Regions from separate parts of the Mesorhizobium sp. CA5 genome, predicted to be linked through region 3. Evidence: predicted binding sites of a transcription regulator. Region 3 holds the regulator's gene; each other region holds the start of a gene.

Region 1 (4,661 bases), on a different contig from region 3:
GGCGCCTTCGCGCTGCTCGCGGCGGCCTTCCTGGGCGGGCCGATCGCCGGGCTGACCGCTTGCGGCGCCTGTCTCGCGTGCGGGCTGGGCGCCGCGCGGGCGATTGTCGCGACGGTTGTCGTGGCGATGGCGCGGACGCTGATGGTCGAAACGCGCCTGGCGCCACAGGAGTACAGGTTTTGGTTCCTCGGCTTCGGCTGGCGCCTCGCCGCCGGCACTATCCTCCACCTGGTGGTGGGGAGAGGTAAGAGCGTCGGCGCTTTCGGCCGACTCGGGCGCTGCCGCAATGTCCACCGCTGCGGCGTCTTCCACCGCTGCGGCCTCTTCCGTAACCTCGGCCGGAGCTTCTGCCGGCTCTGCCGTGGCAGCGTCCACCGCCACGTCCGCGACGGCTTCAGCCGGAGCTTCGGCGGCAGCCGGCTCCGAGCCCCCGACTGTTACCTCCGCGACCGTATCAGTTGCCGCGGCTTGTGCCTCTGCCTCCCGCGCGGCGCGCGCGGCATTATCCGCGGCGAGCTTGGCCGCGGCCGCTTCGCGGGCGGCGTCGTCCAGCGCGTCGAGCTTCGCCTTAACCTCGGCGGCCGGCTTGGCCTCCGAGCGATAGCCGAGACCTCTCAGGATCTCCTCCATGTCGTCGGCCGTGGCGCCGAGGATCGACATCATCGGCGGCGTCACCATGAAGGCGTGACCGTCATAGGCGCCGTCTGGACGCTGGCCGAGGCCGGGCTTCCAGTTGGTCGCCGGGCGAATGAGGTCGGCAAGCCGCTCGAGGATATCGACGCGCACGGCGCGGCGGCCGAGATTGCGGTAGCCGGCGAGCTTGTAGAAGGTCTTGTCGAAGGCCGGGTCGATGACCACGGAGGTGCGGCCGGAGGCCAGCGCATGCACCACATCGCCGAAGCCGGGCTTGTCCTTGCCGTCGTTCTTCAGCGCCCACAGCAACGTCACCAGGCCAGCCGGCGCCGGCTTGATCAGCGCCGGCACGAAGACATGGTAGGCGCCGAAGCGGACGCCGAGGCGGCGAAGCGCTGCGCGGCCTTCCTGGTCGAGCGACTTCATCTCCTCCGCGATGTCGCGGCGATTGATCAGGCCGAAATGCTCGACCAGCTGGAAGGCGATGCCGCGCGCGATGCCGGCGAGCTGGTCGGCATTCTTCAGGTCGACCAGTGGCTTCAAAAGCGTTTCGATCTGGAAATTGACGAAACGCTCGGCGCGCGCCGCGACCTTGTCGCGGGCGGGGCCGGTCAGCTGCTCGTCGGCAAGCAGAACCAGGCGCGGCTTCAGCGCCTCGTCGGCGGCGACCAGCGTGCCGATCGGCGCGCCGATCCAGCGCAGGACACCGTCCGAGCCCAATGCCAGGTCGCCATTGGCGCAGGCGGCAAAGCGCTCGGCGCGCGCCTCGAACTCGGCCGCGAGCGCCTTCTGGGCGGCGGTGCGCACCGCCTTGGCGTCCTCGCCGCCGGCGCTCTGGTCGGCGGTGAAGCGGAACCCCTGCAACTCGCCGACGTGATGGCCTTCGACGAGGACGGTTCCGGACGGGCTGATTTCGGCTTCAGGCATGGTATTTTCTCTAAGGCGCCGCATGAGGACGGAAGTCCTGCGGTCTACGAAGCGTTTCGTCAACCGCTCATGCAGCGCATCCGACAATCTGTCTTCGATTTCGCGCGTCTTTTCCTGCCAGTGTAGCTGATCGGCCAGCCAGCCGGGGCGGTTGGAGACGAAAGTCCAGGTGCGGATCTGCGCGATCCGGTGTGACAGCGTGTCGATATCGCCTTCCGTCGTGTCGGCGCGCCGCACTTGCTCGGCCATGTAATTCTCATCGACATGGCCGTGACGCGCAAGGTCCATATAGATCGAGGCGATAAGATCGGCATGCTGTGCCGGCGCGATCTTGCGATAGTCGGGGAGCGCGCAGGCTTCCCAAAGCAGCGCCACGCGCTCCTTGCCGGTGGCCAAATCGCGGATGTCGCCGTCGCGCGACAGCTGTTCCAGCGCCTGCGCGTCGACGGCCGGCAGCGCGCGGGTCAAGCCTTCGACCGGCGCATTGGCCTCGATCGAGCGCTTCAGCGCATCGAGACTGGAAAAGTCGAAATCGGCGGTGCGCCACTGCAGCACCTTCACCGGATCGAAATCGTGTCCCTCGATCTTGGCGACCAGTTCCTCGTCGAACGGGTCGACCTGGCCGGTAACGCCGAACGTTCCGTCGCGCAGGTGCCGGCCGGCGCGGCCGGCGATCTGGCCAAGCTCGGCGGCGGTCAGGTTGCGATATTGATAGCCGTCGAACTTGCGGTTCTGAGCGAAGGCGACGTGATCGAGGTCGAGGTTCAGGCCCATGCCGATGGCGTCGGTGGCGACGAGATAGTCGACATCGCCGGACTGGAAGATCTCCACCTGGGCATTTCGGGTGCGCGGGGAAAGAGCGCCGAGCACGACGGCAGCACCCCCCTGCTGGCGGCGGATCAGCTCGGCGATCGCATAGACCTCGTCGGCCGAGAAGGCGACGATCGCCGTGCGCCGCGGCAGCCGGGTGAGCTTCTTCGAGCCGGCATAGGCAAGGTGCGATAGCCGCGGCCGCGTCACCACTGACACGCCCTTCAACAGCCGCTGCAGGATGCCATGCATGGTGGCCGCGCCCAGGAGCAGCGTCTCCTGGCGGCCGCGCAGATGCAGGATGCGATCGGTGAAGATATGGCCGCGTTCGAGATCGCCGGCGAGCTGCACCTCGTCGATGGCGACGAAGGCGGCGTCGGTCTCGCGCGGCATCGCCTCGACGGTGCAAACCGAATATCTTGCGCCGGCGGGCACGATCTTCTCCTCGCCGGTGATCAGCGCCACCTTGTGGGTGCCGACCTTCTCGCAGACGCGCGCATAGACCTCGCGGGCGAGCAGCCTCAGCGGTAGGCCGATGACACCGGTTTCATGCGCGACCATGCGCTCGATGGCGAGATGCGTCTTGCCGGTGTTGGTCGGGCCCAGCACGGCCGTCACGTCGCGGCCCGAAAGGATCAGCGGCTGGGAGTGTTTCGGCTGGATATTCATCGGCTCGGAAATAAGGTTTCTGCCGCTCGTAGTCTGAAGCACGGCGCTGGCCGCGTGTGACAGGCGACACATAGGGACTTCGGGCGTGAAGCGAAAGCGGAATGTTCCCTCGCGAACTGGCTATGCCGGAGGGGGCAGCCAAAATCGGCCGCTTGTTAACAGCTGGAACGAGTCTGGAACGAATCAGCGACGAATCGGTGACTCGTTCTGATTCAGGGTTTGTTCACGGCTATATGTGGATTTTTTGACGGTGAGTCTCACCACATGCTGAATCGCCGAATTGGCCCAATTCCTGCTTGGCCTCGGCCGGACCGGGGTCGTCGTTAACCTTTGCCGGGCAATGGTCAGGCCCGACCTGAGGGCCGACTTCAAGTTTATGAAATTGTTGATTTTTCTTAATCGCTTTTAACGAGTTCGGTGACGTTTGCACCGTCCACTGTTAACTTTCCGGCCAAAGCCGGAACGAATCGGCGACGAATCAGCGATCCGGCGGTTTTCCCGGTTTGTTCACCCCTAGATATGGTGTTATCCACAGCTTGCCCGCCGAGGATTCACAGCTTGTCGCAGCGGTTATGCACAGAGCGTGGCTGCGGCCGTTAACTTTTGCGTGCCGAATTGAGGCAAGGTGTCGCGCCGGCCTGCCGGCGAACAAAAAAGGCGGCTCCGGTGCCGGAGCCGCCTTTGGCGGTAAATGGTGTCGGGCGACCTACTGGGGTGTCAGGCGAAATACTGACCGCCATTGGCGGTGATGGTCGAGCCGGTGATGAAGCCGGCTTCGTCGGAAGCCAGGAAGGCGACGCAGCGCGCGATCTCTTCCGGCTCGCCGAGGCGACCGACCGGGATTTGAGCGATGATCGACTCCCGTACTTTTTCCGGCACGGCCATGACCATGTCGGTGGCGATGTAGCCGGGGCAGACGACATTGACTGTGATGCCGGCGCGAGCCCCCTCTTGAGCCAGCGCCTTGGTGAAGCCGATATCGCCGGCTTTCGAGGCCGAATAATTGACCTGGCCCATCTGACCCTTCTGGCCGTTGATCGAGGAAATGGTGATGACGCGGCCGAACTTGCGGTCGCGCATGCCGCTCCACAAAGGATGCGTCATGTTGAAGACGCCGGACAGGTTGGTGTCGATCACTTCCTTCCACTGTGCGGGCGTCATCTTGTGGAACATGGTGTCGCGAGTAATGCCGGCATTGTTGACCAGCACGGAGACCGGGCCGAGATCGGCCTCCACCTGCTTGATGCCTGCGGCGCAGGCCTCGTAGTCGGCGACCGACCATTTGTAGACGGGGATACCAGTCTCGGCCTTGAATTTCTGGGCCGCCTCGTCATTGCCGGCATAGTTCGCCGCGACCGAATAGCCGGCGGTCTTCAAGGCGACCGATATCGCCGCGCCGATGCCGCGTGTTCCGCCCGTGACGATTGCTACTTTGGTCATGTGTGCTCCTCCCTGTTGATCGGAGGAGCGAGTAGGGAGTAGCGAATAGCGAGTAGGGGATTGAAGCCTGCTGCGCCGACGCCGTTTTCCCTATTCGCTACTCCCTATTCGCTATTCGCTCAGTTCAGCGCTTCCACGCACATTGCAACGCCCATGCCGCCGCCGATGCACAGCGTGGCAAG
Region 2 (4,661 bases), on a different contig from region 3:
CTCGTCGACCCGCGCCACATCCTCCATCAGGCGGATGACCTCGCCCTGGATCAGATGCGCCTGCTCGCGCATGCGCGCGTCCTTGAGGATCGCCTGGATCACCTGGATCGACAGCATCAGCAGCGAGGGCGAGACGATGACGACGCGAGCGCGATGCGCCTTCTGCACCACCGCCTCGAAATTCTCGTGGATCTCGGCGAACACCGATTCCGACGGCACGAACATGAAGGCGGTGTCCTGTGTCTCGCCCTGGATCAGATATTTTTCGGCGATATCGCGGATATGCACCTCGATGTCGCGCCGGAAAGCCTGCGCCGCCGCCTTCTGCATGTTCTCGCCCTCGGCGGCGCGGATGGCGTTCCACGCCTCCAGCGGAAACTTGGCGTCGATGGCGAGTGACGGCGCGCCGTTGGGCATCCGCACCAGGCAATCGGGCCGGCTGCCGTTGGAGAGACTGGCCTGGAACTCGTAGGCGCCGTGCGGAAGGCCGTCGGCGACGATCGCTTCCATCCGCGACTGGCCGAAGGCGCCGCGCGTCTGCTTGTTGGAGAGGATAGCCTGCAGCTGCACGACCTGGCCGGCCAAGGACTGGATGTTGCCTTGCGCGGTGTCGATCACCGCCAGCCGCTCCTGCAGCTTGGCCAGGCTCTCATGCGTCGACCTGGTCTGCTCGGCCATGGTCTGGCCGAGGCGCCCGGTCATGGCGTCGAGCCGTTGTCCGAGCGACTGGGTGAGCTCGGCCTGCCGCGCCCCGAACACCTCGGCGATCGCCCCCATGCGCCCCTGCATCTCTGCCTGCGCTTGCATGATGTCGGCCATCCTCGCCTCAGCATCGCGGGCATGGTCGGCGGCTTCGGCGGCCGCCGCCGCGCGTGCCCCGGCCGCGCGCCACAAGGCGACGACGAGCGCCACGGACAGCGCAAGCAGAAGGATCGCGCCGAAAGCCAGCGCCTGGCCAAGCGTCACGGTCGTGGCGCCAAGCCGCGCGATGGGCTCGGAAAGGACGGAGGTCATGTCGTTCATTTGGGCAGCATAACCGATTCGGCCTCCTGGCACAGATCAAAACGTGAACAGGTCAAAGATGCCCCGGTTGACGCTTTTCAAGCGAGGTCTTAGGTGAGACGCCATGTCGATCAAGCCGCTCATCATCCTTCCCGATCCCGTCCTGCGCCAGGTTTCCAAGCCGGTCGAGCGCGTCGATGCCGATTTGCGCAAGCTCGCCGACGACATGCTGGAGACCATGTATGACGCGCCGGGCATCGGCCTCGCGGCGATCCAGGTCGGCGAGCCGCGGCGGCTGCTGGTCATAGACCTTGCCAAGGAAGGCGAGGAGCCTCAGCCGCATGTCTTCGTCAATCCGGAAGTGCTCGAAAGTTCCGACCAGCGGTCCGTCTATGAGGAAGGCTGCCTGTCGATCCCCGACTATTACGCCGAGGTCGAGCGCCCGGCTTCGGTGCGGGTGAAGTATCTCGACCGCGACGGCAAGCTGCAGGAGATGCAGGCGGAAGGCCTGATGGCCACCTGCCTGCAGCACGAGATGGACCATCTCAACGGCGTTTTGTTCATCGACCACATCTCGAAGCTCAAGCGCGACATGGTGGTGCGGAAGTTCAAGAAGCTCGCCAAGGACAAGGCGCCGGGCAAGATGGTGGGCTAGGCGACGCCTTTCCGCGCCTGAAAGAACCCTGGATCATGATATCAGTCGAAGGTTTCGATGGGCGACACCCCGATCAGCAACATTCCTGAACCTGGCCCAAAGCCACAAGTCTCCACATGGGATGCGATCCGCAGCGCATTCGTGTCTGAAGACGCGATCAGCGACGAATTTGCCGATATGATGAATGAGATCGAGGCTCAGAGGAAGCGCGATTTCGGCCGCGATTTCGACGATTGATCGAGATTCGCGAAAGCAAGCGCCAAAGCGGGCGGTAGGAAGAGGAGCACATCCGTCATGCCGCTTCGCGTCATCTTCATGGGCACGCCGGATTTTTCCGTGCCGACCTTGCGCGCCATCGCCGAGGCCGGCCACGAGATCGCGGCCGTCTACACCCAGCCGCCGCGCGCCGCCGGCCGGCGCGGGCTGGAGCTGACGCCCTCGCCGGTGCAGCGCGAGGCGGAGCGGCTGGGGCTCGACATTCGGACGCCGACGTCGCTGAAAAGCGAGGCCGAGCAGCAGGCTTTCGCAGCCCTGCAGGCCGATGTCGCCGTGGTCGTCGCCTACGGCCTGCTGCTGCCAAAGGCCGTTCTGGACGCGCCAAGGCTGGGCTGCCTCAACGGCCATGCCTCGCTTTTGCCACGCTGGCGTGGTGCTGCTCCCATCCAGCGCGCCATCATGGCCGGCGATACCGAGACCGGCATGATGGTCATGAAGATGGAAGAGGGTCTGGACACCGGGCCGGTGGCAATGGTTGAAAAAGTCGCCATCGCGCCCGACATGACAGCCGGCGAATTGCATGACCGACTGATGATTCAAGGCGCTTCGCTGATGGTTGAGGCGCTTGCGCAGTTGGGGATAAATTGTCTGACATTTACCCAACAGGCAACGGCAGGGGTGACCTACGCCCGAAAGATCGATAAATCGGAGACACGCGTAGACTGGACGCGGCCTTCTGGCGAAGTCCACAATCACATTCGCGGCCTCTCGCCCTTTCCGGGCGCGTGGTGCGAGGTCGACATTGGCGGCCGCATGGAGCGGCTGAAACTGCTTCGCTCGACGCTCTCGGATGGCGTCGGCGAGTCGGGAGGAATTCTCGATGACGGGCTGACGGTCGCCTGCGGGACAGGCGCGGTCAGGCTGGTCGAAGTTCAACGGGCGGGCGGAAAGCCTGCCACTGCGCAGGAGTTTTTGCGCGGAGCCAAGATCGAAAAAGGAACGAAACTCACATGAGCATGATGTCGATACGCGCGGCGACGCCGCGGGATCGCGAGGCGATCCGCCTCGTCGAAGAACATGCCTTTGGCCAGCAGGCGGAAGCCGGCCTGGTCGACGCGCTTGTCACCGGCGGCGATGCTGTCGTCGAGCTGGTTGCAGAGGAAGACGGGCAGGTCGTCGGCCATATTCTTTTCTCGCGACTGTTCGTTCAGAACGGCACCAAGCAGTTCGCCGCCGTTGCGCTGGCGCCGCTGGCGGTCGAGCCGTCGTTCCACGGTACCGGCATCGGCGGCGCGCTGATCCGCGAGGCGCATGTCCGCCTCAAGGAAGCCGGCGAGATGCTGGCCGTGGTGCTGGGCGATCCGGTCTATTATGGCCGCTTCGGCTACAGCCATGCCCGCGCCGCAGGATTCGAGAGCGAGTACCAGGGCGAGGCGCTGCAGGCGCTGGCCTGGGGCGACGCGCCCGAGACCGGCAGGCTGGTCTACGCTTCCGCCTTTACCGCTTTAGCCGCCTAGGCGAGCGGCAAGCGCCGCAGGACATGCCGCGTTTTCGGCTCGACATCGAGTATGACGGCAGCCAATTCGCCGGCTGGCAGCATCAGGCCGACCAGCCCTCGGTGCAGCAGGCGATCGAGCAGGCGATCGAGAAGTTCTGCGGCGAAGAGGTAAGAATACGTGCCGCCGGCCGCACTGATGCCGGCGTGCACGCCACTGCGCAGGTCGCCCATGTCGACCTGGCCAAAGCGTGGTCGGGCGACAAGGTGCGCGACGCCGTCAACGCGCATCTGCATGCGGCCGGCACGCGTGTCGCCATTCTGAAGGCCGCCGTCGTCGCCGACGGTTTCGACGCGCGGTTTTCCGCCACCGGCCGGCATTATCTTTATCGCATCCTCAACCGCCGGGCGCCGGCGGCGCTGGAAAAGGGCAAGGTCTGGTGGGTGCCGAAGCGGCTCGACGCCGAGGCCATGCATGAGGCGGCCAAGGTGCTGCTCGGAAAGCATGACTTCACCACCTTCCGCTCAACCCAGTGCCAGGCCGAAAGCCCGGTCCGCACGCTTGACCGCCTCGACGTCAGCCGCGATGGAGACTTCATCGAGCTGCGCAGCTCGGCGCGCTCTTTTCTGCACAACCAGGTTCGCTCTATGGTCGGCTCGCTGAAGCGCGTCGGCGACGGCTCCTGGCGCGCCGCCGATCTCAAGGCGGCGCTCGAAGCGCGCGATCGCGCCGCCTGCGGCCAGGTAGCGCCGCCGGATGGGCTGTTTCTCGTTGGGGTGGATTACCCGGAGACAGAGACGGCCAAGTGAAAGCCTCTCAGTCTGCCAATGACGCGAGGCAATTGTTTCAGCTTCGAACTTGTGCTGGAGACGGGAATTGTCGGCGTCGGCGCTGCCCCTCATCGCCCTGCCGGGCACTTCTCCCCGTATAGTGACGGGGAGAAGGGGCTGGCCGCAGCGCCGGCTTCCTTCCTGCACCGTTAGCGATTGGCGAAGCCGCGGATGACAGCGCCCCTCTCCCCGTCACTATACGGGGAGAGGATGCCGGCAGGCAGGTGATGGGCAGCGCTGACTTTGAATGGTGAAAAACGAGGGGTGGATTCAAATCCGAAGCGACTGTTCTGGAAACAGCCGCCCCCGCTGCAACGTCAACCCGTCGTACCGTCCGGTATGTCGATGCCGAGCAGCGCCTGCAGGCCGAACAGGACCAGCAGCGAGGCAACGAACATGCCGATGAACACGGCCGTGCCCACCGCGGCGCCTTTGCCGATGGTTGTATTAGTCATGCGCCAG
Region 3 (4,661 bases):
ACTTCCACGCGACCGGCGTTCATGTAGCATAGGCGGTCTGGGGCGCAAGGGGCAGACCCGATGGCTGGACGTGGCCGGGGCGCGGAGGAGGGCGGGGGAACGACAGCAGGCGTCAGCGAACGCCTGATGTTTGCTCATGCCGTGCCTGCGGAAGAAGCGCCGGTTTCGCTTCCGGAACTCCGTCTACCAGCCGGGCTTCTGCCGCCCGGTGCCGGTGCGCTTCAGCCAGCCTCGTCAATAGACACCGTAGGCCGAATCCGCAAACAGCTTGGCCGCGCTTCGCTTCCTGCGTTGCGCCGAGGCATCGCCGTCGCCATGGAGATCGAGCTTGACCGTGGCGTGGGCTTCCTGCTGGTGCCGGTGTTCCTGGCAGCCGGCGTGATCTGTTACTTCTCGCTGAGCGCCGAGCCGGACCTCTACAGGCCGCTTGCGGCGGTCGCCCTGATGGCGGTCTGCGCGGCGGTCTCGCGTTCCCGGCACAGAACGCACCTTGTCTTCATGGCGGCGTTTTTCTGCGCCTTGGGCTTTCTTGCGGCCAAGGTGGAGACCTGGCGGATGGCGACCCCGATGCTGGGTTCCGAAATCCAGACACGGCTGACGGGCCGCCTCGTCACCGCCGAGGCGATGGCCAACGGCCGTGTCCGGCTCACCATAGATCTGATATCCACGGAGCGTCCGAAGCTGCGCTACGCGCCGGACCGCATCAGGCTGTCGGCGCGCAGGATCCCGTCCGACATGTCGGCCGGGTCGATGCTGACCGGCTATGCCAAGCTGCTGCCGCCGACAGGTCCTGTTCGGCCGGACAGCTACGACTTTTCCTTCGACAGCTATTTTGCCGGCATAGGCGCCAGCGGCTTTTTCCTGGGCTATCCGAAACTTGTCGCGCCGACCCCGAGTGCGCCAACGGAGGTGCCGTTTGGCGCGCGCGTGGCATCGGCCATAGAAAATGCTCGCGAGGGGATTGCCGACCACATCAGGAGCAGCATCGGCGGTTCCGAGGGCGAGATCGCGGCGGCGCTGATCGTCGGCGTTCGTGCTGGCATTCCGGAAGCCATCAACGAGTCGATGCGACGGACCGGCATCTACCACATCATTTCGATCTCCGGCCTGCATATGGCGCTGGTCGCCGGCACGATCATGGTGCTTTTGCGCGGCGCCTTCGCGCTGTTTCCGGACTTCTCGTCGCGCCGGCCGGTGAAGAAATATGCCGCTGGCATCGCGCTGGCGTCGATCGCCGCCTATCTCGTGATCTCCGGCATCGTGGTGGCGGCCGAGCGAAGCTTCATCATGCTTGGCGTGATGCTGGTCGCCGTGCTTTTCGACCGCGCGGCGCTGACCATGCGCAACCTGGCGATCTCTGCCATCGCCGTCATCCTGGTCTCGCCGCATGAAGTGGTCGGCCCGAGCTTCCAGATGTCCTTCGCCGCCACCGCCGCCCTGGTCGGCGCCTATGCCGGCTTTGCCGACTATCGCGCCGGCAAAACGACCGCGCCGCCGGCAAAGCGTTCGTTTCTCGGGTTCTTATCGCGAAAACTGGCGATTGGAGCGGGTGGCGCCGCCGTGACGTCGCTCATCGCGGGCAGCGCAACATTGTTGTTTGCCATCTGGCACTTCCAGCGGGTGTCGCCGCTCAGCCTGCTGGCCAATCTGGCGGTCATGCCGATCGTCTCATTGGTCGTCATGCCGTTCGCCGTGCTGAGCGCGCTGGCCATGCCCTTCGGCTTAGACGGTCCCTTCCTCTTTGTCATGGGCAAAGGCCTGACGGCGATGATCGCCATTTCGGCATGGATTTCCGAGCGCTCACCGGTCGACGCCGTGGGGCTGATCTCGATCCAGTCGGTGCTGCTGGCGACGGTCGCGCTGGTCATCGCGACCATGGCTACCACTTGGCTGAGGCTTGCCGCCGTACCTTTCGCGCTCGCTGCGCTGCTGGCCATTCCGCACGTCCGCACACCGGACGTGCTTATCTCGGAGGATGCGCATCTGGTGGCGATGCCGATCGGCGGCGGCGAGCTTGCCGTCAATCGCGAACGCTCCAACGAGTTCACCACCGACAACTGGAAACGGGCGCTGAAAGCCGAGGAGATCGTGCCGCCAGAAAGGTTCGCCAAAGATACGCTGGACATTGCCGATCCCGCCGACCTGCCGCCCGGCTCGCCCTTCTATTGCAGCGGCGATCTCTGCATCGGTCGGCATCCTTCCGGCGCGATCGTCGCGCTCGCCGAGACCCGCGACACCGCCCGGCCGGCCTGCGGCTTCGCCGACCTCATCGTCATCAACGACGCCACGGCCTATAACCCGTGCCGCGATCCGCGTGTGCTCGTCGTCACCAAGCGGCAGCTGGCGCGCGACGGCAGCGCCGCCGTTTTCTTCGATCCGCAATCGGCAACCGCGCGGCCAACCGTCCGCTACGCGGTCGTAGAACCATACCGACCCTGGCACGAGCAGCGGAAATACACGCGCGAGGCGAGGGGACTGGCGCCCTATAAGCAGCCGGAAAAACCAGCCGCCGCACCGGCCCAATAGATTGTCGTTCGGGCGAAGAAGGCCGGGCAGTTCTGCTCAGTAGCGGCGGATAAGTCCGACGAGCTTGCCCTGAACCTTGACCCGATCCGGTCCGAAGATCCGGGTCTCATAGGCCGGGTTGGCGGCCTCGAGCGCGATCGAGGCACCCTTGCGGCGGAAACGCTTAAGCGTCGCCTCCTCATCGTCGACCAGCGCCACCACGATCTCACCCGGGCTTGCCGTGTTCGCATTGCGGATGATGACGGTGTCGCCGTCGAAGATGCCGGCCTCGATCATCGAGTCGCCCTTGACCTCCAACGCGTAATGCTCGCCGCCCATGATCATGTCCGGCGGCACCGAGATCGAATGCGTCTGGTGCTGGATGGCGTCAATCGGCACGCCGGCGGCGATGCGGCCCATCACCGGAATGGATACGGCCGCCGCGGCCTCGTCGTCATTGCTTGGCGTCGGGGTGCGTGATGGAGTCGTCGGCTTGATCTGGCGACTGAGATTGCCTTGGCCGCCCTGGATGACGCTCGGCGAAAACTTCTTCGCGGCATTCAGGCCAGGCGCGATCGAGTCGGGCAGGCGCAGCACTTCCAGCGCGCGCGCCCGATTCGGCAGCCGGCGAATGAAGCCGCGTTCTTCCAGCGCCGTGATCAGCCGGTGGATGCCGGACTTGGAGGCAAGGTCGAGCGCCTCCTTCATCTCATCGAATGATGGAGGAATCCCGCTCTCCTTCAGGCGTTCATGGATGAACATCAGGAGTTCATGTTGTTTGCGCGTCAGCATCGGCGGCCCCCACGGGTTCTGAAACCAGAATCAGAAAAACAAACCCAGAACAAACACTATCTGTTCCAGTTGTGTTCCGCAACCGTTTAAAGTTTAGTGAATTTGTTAAGGCTGCCGAAACAATGTCGCATCCGGTGACGGCCGGCTGCCCCTCCTGGGGCAGCGGCATTGATTCCGCTCGATTTTGGAGTTCCCCTTAAGCTGAAATACAACCCGACACGATCACGAAGCCGTGGTTGGGATCACGTCGGCTCGTACCGTAAGCGCGTGGCACCGTGAACGAAACGAACCCAAAATGCCAACCTTGGCGAAGTTCCGATCCGCAGTCTTCGCCGTCTATGGACCAGCTAACATAGGACCAAAGGTTCTTGCCCTGTCGCCGAGGGTGGTGAGACAACCCCCTTGGCCAGATCGAAATGGAGGCGGCAGCACAATGAGGGGAATTCCTGATCTCGCCGAAGTCGAGGCGATGGATGCCGCGGATCCGCTGCGCGCGACGCGCGATCGCTTCGTCTTGCCGGAAGGCGTCCTATATCTCGACGGCAATTCGCTGGGCGCTGCTTCGATCGACGCCTTCAGCGAGATCGAGACTGCCACGAGGCAGGAATGGGCGCGGGATCTCATCCGCGCCTGGAACACCGCCGGCTGGTTCGATATGCCCATCGAGCTAGGTGACCAGCTAGGACGGCTGATCGGCGCGAAACCCGGCCAGACGGTCGTTTGCGACACGACTTCGATCAATATCTACAAGGTCCTGCATGCGGCACTTGCAATGCGGCCCGAGCGTTCGGTGATCGTTGCCGAGGGCGACAGCTTTCCGACCGACCTCTACATGGCGGAAGGGGTCGCATCGACGCGGTCCGGCACGGTGCTGCGGCTCGAATGCGCAGATGCCCCGACGATAGAAGAGCTGATCGACGATCGCGTCGCGGTCATCCTGGTCAACCACGTCAACTACAAATCCGGCCGGCTGCGCGACATGGCGGCGCTCACCCGCAAGGCTCATGAAGCCGGCGCGCTGATCGCGTGGGACCTCTGCCACACGGCGGGTGCGCTGCCGGTGGATCTCGACGGCTCTAATGCCGATTTCGCCATTGGCTGCACCTACAAGTATCTCAATGGCGGGCCGGGCTCGCCAGCCTTCATCTACGCCGCGAGCCGCCATCACCGCGACATTCGCCAGCCGCTCAGCGGCTGGTGGGGCCATGCCCGGCCTTTCGCGTTCGAGCAGGGCTACGCCGCAGGCACGGGCATCCGGCGGTTCCTGTGCGGAACGCAACCGGTGCTGTCGATGCGCGCGCTGAAAGGGGCGCTGGATATGTGGAACGATGTCGACATCAGGGCCGTGCGGAGAAAAAGCGCCG

The links. Region 3 encodes LexA, which represses DNA repair genes until DNA is damaged. Its sites were predicted from a motif close to TGTTCNNNNTGTGTTCNG; they were not measured.
Region 1: LB529_RS23370 (helicase-related protein) is a predicted target of LexA. The motif match lies at 3,203-3,220, and genes of this name have one in related genera.
Region 2: LB529_RS20770 (DNA recombination protein RmuC) is a predicted target of LexA. The motif match lies at 1,056-1,073, and genes of this name have one in related genera.

Annotation. Positions count from the first base shown of each region.
Region 1 is NZ_JAIUHJ010000020.1:104,459-109,119, forward strand. It holds gene LB529_RS23370 (helicase-related protein) at 1-3,039, opposite strand, end outside; gene LB529_RS23375 (beta-ketoacyl-ACP reductase) at 3,757-4,479, opposite strand; gene LB529_RS23380 (acetyl-CoA C-acetyltransferase) at 4,599-4,661, opposite strand, start outside.
Region 2 is NZ_JAIUHJ010000016.1:135,288-139,948, forward strand. It holds gene LB529_RS20770 (DNA recombination protein RmuC) at 1-1,023, opposite strand, end outside; gene def (peptide deformylase) at 1,127-1,657, shown strand; partial or broken gene LB529_RS20780 (plasmid stabilization protein) at 1,766-1,894, shown strand; gene fmt (methionyl-tRNA formyltransferase) at 1,952-2,887, shown strand; gene LB529_RS20790 (GNAT family N-acetyltransferase) at 2,884-3,390, shown strand; gene truA (tRNA pseudouridine(38-40) synthase TruA) at 3,414-4,178, shown strand; gene LB529_RS20800 (transporter) at 4,517-4,661, opposite strand, start outside.
Region 3 is NZ_JAIUHJ010000003.1:170,336-174,996, forward strand. It holds gene LB529_RS05710 (ComEC/Rec2 family competence protein) at 61-2,526, shown strand; gene lexA (transcriptional repressor LexA) at 2,563-3,297, opposite strand; gene kynU (kynureninase) at 3,731-4,661, shown strand, end outside.